2 regions of the Streptomyces sp. NPDC126510 genome follow, and region 2 is predicted to be linked to the other one. Evidence: riboswitches for the same ligand, from Rfam matches in the RefSeq annotation. Region 2 holds a riboswitch; the other holds the start of a gene.
What was found. A riboswitch is a leader RNA that binds a small molecule or an ion and turns the genes downstream of it on or off. The one in region 2 is predicted to bind S-adenosylmethionine.
Positions count from the first base shown of each region.

Region 1: it holds a riboswitch for S-adenosylmethionine, as region 2 does, so the genes downstream of both, ABTX60_RS01965 (aminotransferase class V-fold PLP-dependent enzyme) here and thrC (threonine synthase) in region 2, are expected to answer to the same signal.

Region 1 is NZ_JBEORR010000002.1:7,243-11,648, reverse strand. Features, by position in the region: gene ABTX60_RS01975 (rhomboid family intramembrane serine protease) at 1-476, shown strand, start outside; gene ABTX60_RS01970 (Lrp/AsnC family transcriptional regulator) at 473-754, shown strand; gene ABTX60_RS01965 (aminotransferase class V-fold PLP-dependent enzyme) at 783-2,150, opposite strand; SAM riboswitch class IV at 2,285-2,401, opposite strand; gene trpD (anthranilate phosphoribosyltransferase) at 2,486-3,550, opposite strand; gene qcrB (cytochrome bc1 complex cytochrome b subunit) at 3,717-4,406, opposite strand, start outside.
Region 2 is NZ_JBEORR010000024.1:52,783-57,188, forward strand. Features, by position in the region: gene ABTX60_RS29565 (cold-shock protein) at 194-397, opposite strand; gene ABTX60_RS29570 (MoaD/ThiS family protein) at 844-1,119, opposite strand; gene thrC (threonine synthase) at 1,208-2,494, opposite strand; SAM riboswitch class I at 2,513-2,669, opposite strand; gene ABTX60_RS29580 (glucosyl-3-phosphoglycerate synthase) at 2,825-3,769, shown strand; gene ABTX60_RS29585 (alpha,alpha-trehalose-phosphate synthase (UDP-forming)) at 3,843-4,406, shown strand, end outside.

The DNA.
Region 1 (4,406 bases), on a different contig from region 2:
TCCACCTGCTCGGCAACATGCTCTTCCTCTACGTCTTCGGGGCGATGGCCGAGGAGCGGATGGGCCGGGTGCAGTTCACCCTGTTCTACGTCGGCTGCGGCTACCTGGCCCTGCTGGGCTACGCCGTCGCCAACGCGGACTCCGAGCAGTCCCTGGTCGGGGCCTCGGGGGCGATCTCGGCGGTCCTCGGTGCATTCCTGTACCTGTTCCCCCGGGCCCGGGTGACCAGTCTCCTGCCGTTCCTGTTCTTCCTGCCGGTGCGCTTCCCGGCGTGGGTCGTCCTGCCGTTCTGGGCGGCGCTGCAGTGGCTGGCGGCGGGGCGGGCCCCGGACGGGCCGGGGGTGGCCTACCTCGCCCACCTGATCGGATTCGGTCTGGGCTTCGGCTACGCGTCGGTCCGCTACGGCCGCCCCACCGGCCCCACTAGAGTGAAGGCCGCCCCTGCTCCGGCCCCCGAGGGAGAGAACCAGCCGTGATCACCGCGATCGTCCTCATCAAGACCAGCGTGGACCGGATCCCCGAGATCGCCGAGTCGATCGCGGCGCTGGACAGCGTCAGCGAGGTCTTCTCCGTCACCGGCACCTACGACCTGATCGCGATGGTCCGGGTGAAGGAGCACGAGGACCTGGCGGAGGTCATCCCGGGCCGGATCAGCAAGATCCCCGGGGTGGAGGGAACCGACACGCACGTGGCGTTCCGCACGTACTCGCAGCACGACCTGGAGGCGGCGTTCTCGATCGGGCTCGACAACTAGGGCCCGTCGGTCCCCCGCGGCGGCCGGCTCAGGCGGAGGTGTCCGGCACGCAGCGGCCGTCCTGCGTGCGGTAGTTCCACTTCGCCCCGTCCGTCACGAGCTCCTTCACCGCCCGCACGAACCGCTCCACGTGCTCGTCGGGCGTGCCGGCGCCGAAGCTGACCCGGATGGCGTTGAGCGACTTCTCCCCGGGCGCGGCCTCGGGCGACCCGCACTCGCCCTGCGCCTGCGGGTCACTGCCGAGCAGCGTGCGCAGCAGCGGGTGGGCGCAGAACAGCCCGTCCCGCACGCCGATGCCGTACTCGGCGGACAGGGCGGCGGCGAAGTGTGAGCTGTTCCAGCCCTCGACGACGAAGGAGAGCACGCCGACGCGCGGCGCGTCGTCCCCGAAGAGGGACAGGAACCGCACCTCGGGTACGTCGGCGAGACCGTCGCGCACCGTGCGGACCAGGTGCTGCTCCCGGGCGACGAGAGTGTCGAAGCCCGCCTCGGTCAGCGCCTTGCAGGCCGAGGCGACGGCGTAGGCGCCGATGACGTTGGGCGAACCGGCCTCGTGGCGGGCGGCGGTGTCGTGCCACTCCACGTCCACTCCCCCGTCCTCGCGCCGGCTGACCTTGCGGCTGGCGCCGCCGCCCGCGAGGTACGGCTCGGCCGCGCGCAGCCAGTCGGCCCGCCCGGCCAGGACGCCCGTGCCGAAGGGCGCGTACAGCTTGTGCCCGGAGAAGGCGACCCAGTCGACGTCGAGGTCCGCGACGGACACGGGGTGGTGGGGGGCCAGTTGTGCGGCGTCCAGCACGATCCGCGCACCATGGGCGTGCGCGGCCGCCGCGAGCTCCCGCACGGGCCACAGCTCGCCGGTGACGTTCGAGGCGCCGGTGACGCAGACGAGGGCCGGTCCGCAGGGGTCCCGGTCGGCGAGGGCGCGCTCCAGGGTCTCGACGGCCTGCCGCGGGGTGCGCGGGGCGTCCAGATAGGTGACCCGGGCCTCCTGCCAGGGCAGCAGGGAGGCGTGGTGCTCGGTCTCGAAGACGAAGACCTGGCAGTCGGCCGGGAGCGCGGCGGCCAGGAGGTTGAGGGAGTCGGTGGTGGACCGGGTGAACACGACCTGGTCGTCCTCGCGGCAGTCGAGGAACTCGGCCACGGTCCGGCGGGCGTTCTCGAACAGGTCGGTCGAGAGCTGGGACAGGTACCCGGCACCGCGGTGCACGCTGCCGTAGTACGGCGCGTAGGCGGCGACGTCGTCCCAGACCCGCTGGAGCGCCGGGGCACTGGCGGCGTAGTCGAGCGCGGCGTAGGTGACCTCGCCACCGGTCACGAGCGGAACGGTGACATCCCGCCCCAGAACGGGCAGAGGGGTGCAAACAGACTGGTCGGCGGCAAGGGTGGAGACAGACATGACGGAACTCCCGTGAAGGCAGGTGGAATCCGCCCGCGAGCGCGCACGGCTCGAGCGGGGGTGAAAGGAAAAAGGGGATGCGGAGGCGGGGCTCTGCGGCCCTATCGCATTCGCTGGTTCACGGAAGACTCCTCGTCACGCGCTTGCCGCAGACCTCGCTGCCTGCGGCCCGGTCTTCACCCGGGGCACCCCGCCACGGACGGAGGGTTGCCGGACAGTCGGCCGGGGCCTCATGACTGTCACTCATGACCTGTTCAGGAACGTACGCGAAAAGATCGGCGCCCCGCAACCCGAGTCCGGATCGCGGGACGCCGCCCCTTCACCTACGGGGTCCGCTACGCGTTGCTCGCGGCCACCCAGCGCTCCAGCGTGCGCTTCGCCGCCCCCGAGTCGATCGACTCGGCCGCCTTCGCCATCCCGGCGCCGATCTGCTCGGCCAGGGGCGCGGTGGTGGGCTCCAGCGCCACCAGTGCCGCCGCCGAGTTCAGCAGGACCGCGTCGCGGACCGGGCCTCTCTCGCCGTCCAGCAACCGCCGGGCGACCTCGGCGTTGTAGGAGGCGTCCGCGCCGCGCAGCGCCTCCACGGGGACCAGTTCGAGGCCCACGTCACGCGGATCGAAGGCCTCCTCGGACACCTTGCCGTCCCGGACGGTCCAGACCCGGGACGTGGCCGTGGTGGTCAGCTCGTCGAGGCCGTCGTCGCCCCGGAAGACCAGGGAAGAGTTGCCGCGCTCGGCGAAGACGCCCGCGACGATCGGCGCCATGCGGGGGTCCGCCACGCCGACGGCCTGGGCGCGGACCCGGGCCGGGTTGGTGAGCGGGCCGAGGGCGTTGAACACCGTGCGGATGCCCAACTGGCCGCGGGCAGCGCCCGCGTGGCGCAGCGCCGGGTGGAACTTCACCGCGAAGCAGAAGGTGATCCCGGCCTCGTCGGCGACCTCCGCGACCCGGTGCAGCGGCAGCTCCAGGTTGACCCCGAGCTTCTCCAGCACGTCGGAGGCCCCGGACGCCGAGGACGCGGCCCGGTTGCCGTGCTTGACGACCTTGGCACCGGTGCCGGCGACGACGATGGAGGACATCGTGGAGATGTTGACCGTCTTGGCGCCGTCACCGCCGGTGCCGACGATGTCGACCGTCGCCCCGGGCACCTCGATCACGTTGGCGTGCGCGTACATCGCGCGGACGAGGCCGTTGATCTCCTCGACGGTCTCGCCCTTGGCGCGCAGGGCCACGACGAACCCGGCGATCTGCGCCTCGGTCGCCTCGCCGCGCATGATGCGGTCCATCGCCCAGGCGGTGTCGTCCGCACTCAGGTGCCTGCCGTCCAGCAGGCCGTTCAGCAGCAGGGGCCAGGAGCGGCCCGCCGCGGTGTCGCCTCCAGCGGGGGTCACAGCGCTCATAAGCCGCTCCAGGGTCAGGCGTCCCGTACTACGGGACGAGAGTCTCAACGGGTCCACCCTATCCAGCCGCGAGCACCGCGAAGGGCCCCGTCCGGATGGGGGTACCCCCTGCTCTTTTGAGCTTGGGGGACGGACGGGGCCCTTCTGTGGCGTGGCGAAGCAGTGATCAGTGGTGGCCGTGGCCGCTCGTGATCTCCCGGTACTCCTCGGCGGTGGGCTTCGGGATCTGGGCGCCCTCGCCGTAGTAGGCGTCGCTGAGCTTGGCGCGCAGCTTCTCGGAGCCCTTCACCTTGCGCTCGACACCGTTCTCGTCGACCGTCGGGCCGATCTCGGCCGGCTTGTACTGCTCGTGCGCCGTGAGCGTGTACATCTGCTCCTGGCTGAGCGGCTCGTGCACCTCGATGAACTCACCGTGCGGCAGGCGCTTGATGATGCCCGACTCGCGGCCGTGCAGCACCTTCTCCTTGTCCCGGCGCTGCAGGCCGAGGCAGATGCGCTTGGTGACGACGAAGGCGATGACCGGGCCGAGGAAGAACCCGATCCGGACGAACCAGGTCACCGAGTTGATCGACAGATGGAAGTGCGTGGCGACGATGTCGTTGCCACCGCCGATCAGCATGATGATGTAGCCGGTGACCCACGCGACACCGACGCCGGTGCGGGTCGGGGCGTTGCGCGGCCGGTCCAGGATGTGGTGCTCGCGCTTGTCCCCGGTGACCCACGACTCGATGAACGGGTACAGGGCGATGATCCCGAGGAAGACACCGAACAGCACCAGCGGGATGAACACGCCCAGGACGAGCGTGTGACCCCAGAGGTTGATCTCCCAGCCCGGCATGGCACGGATCAGGCCCTC
Region 2 (4,406 bases):
CTTCAGAGTGCTAACGCAATGATTAGCACTCGGGCATGGCGAGTGCAAGCGCCTCCCGGGGATCGGGCCGGGGCGTCAGCCGCCCGCGAACACCGCCCGACAGGTGCCCGAGCAGGCCGAAGGGCCCGTACCCCGGGGGGTACGGGCCCTTCAGAGAAGACCGGTCGCTTGATGCGTTGGTCGTGGTGCGCGTTCAGGCAGCGACGCGAACCATGTCGGCCTGCGGCCCCTTCTGGCCCTGCGAGATCTCGAACTCGACCCGCTGACCCTCTTCAAGGGTGCGGTAGCCGTCCATCTGAATCGCGCTGTAGTGGACGAAAACATCCGCACCACCGTCGACCGCGATGAAGCCGTACCCCTTCTCCGCGTTGAACCACTTGACGGTGCCCTGAGCCATGCCTAACTCCCCTATTACTGGCCCTTGCACAGATCCACACTTCGCGGACCCGGGTCAGACCTCACCCCCCACGGTTGGGGGCGTGCGCCGGAACGCGTCGACCGCGGCTGAATGTATCTGTCCAACTGCCGTCTGCAACAGGTCAATCGGACGAGAATTCTGGACGCGCAGGGTCCGGAATGTGGGGAGAATTCGCCCGAATTCAGGGCAAGTCGGGCCACACAAAGGGAACAAAAGCCGCAAAAGACATACACACTTTGGCTACATCTTGTCGGGCTCGTAGCGGGAATTCAGGGTTCCGATCAGGGAATCGGGACCACGTTCCCCAACTGTACCCCGCTCAACCACACAGAATTGCCCCCTCCGCTTCTCTCACGGAGGGGGCAATTCGATAAACTCTCAGTGACCGTCGTTACCGAAGGTAACAAACAAGCCGGTCGACCGGTTCAGCCGCCGGCGACGGCGGGGATGATCGACACACCGGCACCGTCCGGCGTCGCCGTCTCCAGACCCTGCTCGAACCGCACGTCGTCGTCGTTGACGTAGACGTTGACGAACCGCCGCAGCTTGCCCTGGTCGTCCAGCACCCGGGCGGCGATCCCGGTGTGGTTCTTCTCCAGATCGGCGATGACCTCGCCGAGGTTCGCGCCGTCGGCGGCGACCTCGGCCTGCCCGCCGGTGTAGGTACGCAGGATGGTGGGGATCCGAACGGTGACGCTCATGACTTCAAAACCTCCGGTTGGGCGAGATACCTAGGGGCGCGGGGAACTGCGCGACCAGCCCCCACCGCCCCGCAGCGAACAACGACGCTCAGACGAGCCCGGCCTCACGGAACGACTCGAGGTTGGGGCGAATGGTCGCCGTCAGGCCCGTGCCCGCCACCGCGTCCAGCGTCTTGAGACCATCCCCGGTGTTGAGCACCACCGTCGTCTTCGACGGATCCAGCAGCCCGCTCTCGATCAGCTTCTTCGTCACGCCCACCGTCACCCCACCGGCGGTCTCCGCGAAGATCCCCTCGGTCCGAGCAAGGATCTTGATCGCGTCGACGACCTGCTCGTCGTTCACGTCCTCCACCGCACCACCGGTCCGCCGCGCGATGTCCAGCACGTAGGGCCCGTCCGCCGGGTTGCCGATGGCGAGGGACTTGGCGATGGTGTTCGGCTTCTGCGGGCGGACGACGTCGTGCCCGGCCTTGTAGGCGACGGACACCGGCGAGCAGCCCTCGGCCTGCGCACCGAAGATCTTGTACGGCTTGTCCTCGACCAGACCGAGCTTGATCAGCTCCTGCAGGCCCTTGTCGATCTTCGTGAGCTGCGAGCCGGAGGCGATCGGCACCACGAGCTGGTCCGGCAGCTGCCAGCCGAGCTGCTCACAGATCTCGTACGCCAGGGTCTTGGAGCCCTCCGCGTAGTACGGCCGCAGGTTGACGTTGACGAAGCCCCAGCCCTCACCGGCCGGGTCGCCGATCAGCTCGGAGCAGAAGCGGTTCACGTCGTCGTAGTTGCCCTCGATGCCGACGAGCTCACCGCCGTAGATCGCGGCCATGACGACCTTGCCCTGCTCCAGGTCGTGCGGGATGAAGACGCAGGAGCGGAAGCCGGCGCGGGCCGCGGCGGCACCCACGGCACCGGCGAGGTTGCCGGTGGAGGAGCAGGAGAGCGTGGTGAAGCCGAAGGCGCGGGCGGCCTCCAGGGCCTGGGCGACGACGCGGTCCTTGAAGGAGTGCGTCGGGTTGCCGGAGTCGTCCTTCACGAACAGCTTGCCGGGGTCGACACCCAGCTCGCGCGCGAGGTTGTCGGCCTTGACGAGCGCGGTCCAGCCCGGGTTGATGTTCGGCTTGTCCGCCACGTCGGCCGGGACGGGCAGCAGCGGGGCGTAGCGCCAGATGTTCGCGGGGCCCGCTTCGATGCGCTTGCGGAGCTCTTCGGTGTCGTAGGCCGAGAAGTCGTAGGCGATCTCCAGCGGGCCGAAACACTCCTCGCACGCGAAGACCGGGCCGAGGGGCACGCGGTGGCCGCACTCGCGGCAGCTGAGCGCTGCGGCGGGGCCGAGGTCTACGGTGGATTCAGTGGTGCTTGCAACAGTCTGCGCAGCCATGTGAGGCGAGGCCCTTTCTCCTCATCTTCCTCACGACGCATCTCGCCGTGAGACGGATTTGGCACCTTCCCGAGCCGGGAGCCTCGCGCGTGTGGTCGACAGTGACCTACGAGTACCGACTGGAGGGTTGCCGGGGCTTCATCGGGCCGTTTCCCTCTGCCCCTCTGGATGAGCTGTATGTGGTTGTAGGCGGCGGGTGACCCCGGACATGCGATGGTCATCCGCCTTGTTCAAGACTGTAACCGACGACCAGGACAGTTGAGATAGTCGTCCGAACCGCGAGATGGATCACGTTCTGTCCCGCCGAGAGTACGCAGAGGAGCCGCCACGGTGCTGGAAGAAGTCGAGCGCTGGCTGAGCACCCGTTCCTGGTCCGCGAACGATCGTCCGCTCCACCGGATACTCGCCGCCAAGCAGCGCACGGGCCAGACGGTCAGTGTCGTGCTGCCCGCGCTCAACGAGGAGGCGACGGTCGGCGACATCGCCGCCGTCATCCGCCACGACCTGATGGAGCAGGTACCGCTCGTCGACGAGCTGGTCGTCGTCGACTCGGGTTCGACCGACCGCACCTCCGAGGTGGCCGCCGCCGCGGGCGCCCGGGTGGTGCACCGGGACGTCATACTTCCGCGCCTGCCCGCCGTGCCCGGCAAGGGCGAGGTGCTGTGGCGCTCCCTGCTCGTCACCCGCGGGGACATCGTCTGCTTCGTCGACGCGGACCTGAGGGACTTCTCGTCCGACTTCGTCTCGGGGATCGTGGGCCCGCTGCTCACGGACCCGGACGTGGACCTGGTGAAGGCCATGTACGACCGCCCCCTCGCCGGCGCCACCGGGCAGGGCGGCCGGGTCACCGAGCTGATGGCGCGCCCGCTGCTCAACATGCACTGGCCGCAGCTGGCCGGCTTCGTGCAGCCGCTCGGCGGCGAGTACGCGGCCCGCCGCTCGCTGCTGGAGCAGCTGCCGTTCCCCGTGGGGTACGGCGTGGAGCTGGGCATGCTGGTGGACGCCCTGCACCTGGTGGGCCTGGACGCCCTGGCCCAGGTGGACGTCGGGGTGCGCAAGCACCGGCACCAGGACGGGCAGGCGCTGGGCCGGATGGCCGCCGCGATCTACCGCACGGCCCAGCTGCGGCTGGCCCGCGGGCATCTGATCCGGCCGTCCCTGACCCAGTTCGAGAGGGGCACGGACGGCTTCGAGCCGCGGACGTACTCCGTGGACACCGAGGAGCGTCCGCCGATGGTGGAGATCGCCGAGTACCAGGCTCGGAAGGCCGCCTGACCGGGGCCGTTTTCGGCCGGGCGCGGCAGATCCGCACGTTTGAGCGTTCGGAGGCCGGGCTAGGTTGAGGCTTATGGCTTCGACGAACGGTGCTGCACAGGTGCTGGTGGCCTCCAACCGGGGTCCCGTCTCGTACACGGTGGGCGAGGACGGTTCGCTGGACGCCAAACGGGGCGGCGGCGGGCTGGTCTCCGGGCTCTCCGCGATCGGCTCCGACGCGGACGCGCTCTGGGTGTGCTCGGCGCTCTCCGACGGCGACCGGGAGGCGGTGCGGCGCGGGGTCGGCGAGGACGGCGTGCGGATGCTGGACATCCCGGCCGACGTGCACGCCGACGCGTACAACGGCATCGCCAACTCGGTCCTGTGGTTCGTGCACCACATGCTCTACCAGACGCCGCTGGAGCCGGTCTTCGACGCGGAGTTCCGGCGGCAGTGGGCGTCCTACGAGGCGTACAACCGGGCGTTCGCCGAGGCGCTGGCCGAAGAGGCGGCGCGGGGCGCGGCGGTCGTGGTGCAGGACTATCACCTGACGCTGGTGCCGGGCATGCTCCGCGAGCTGCGGCCCGACCTGCGCATCGGGCACTTCTCGCACACGCCGTGGGCCCCGCCGGAGTACTTCCGGATGCTGCCGGACGAC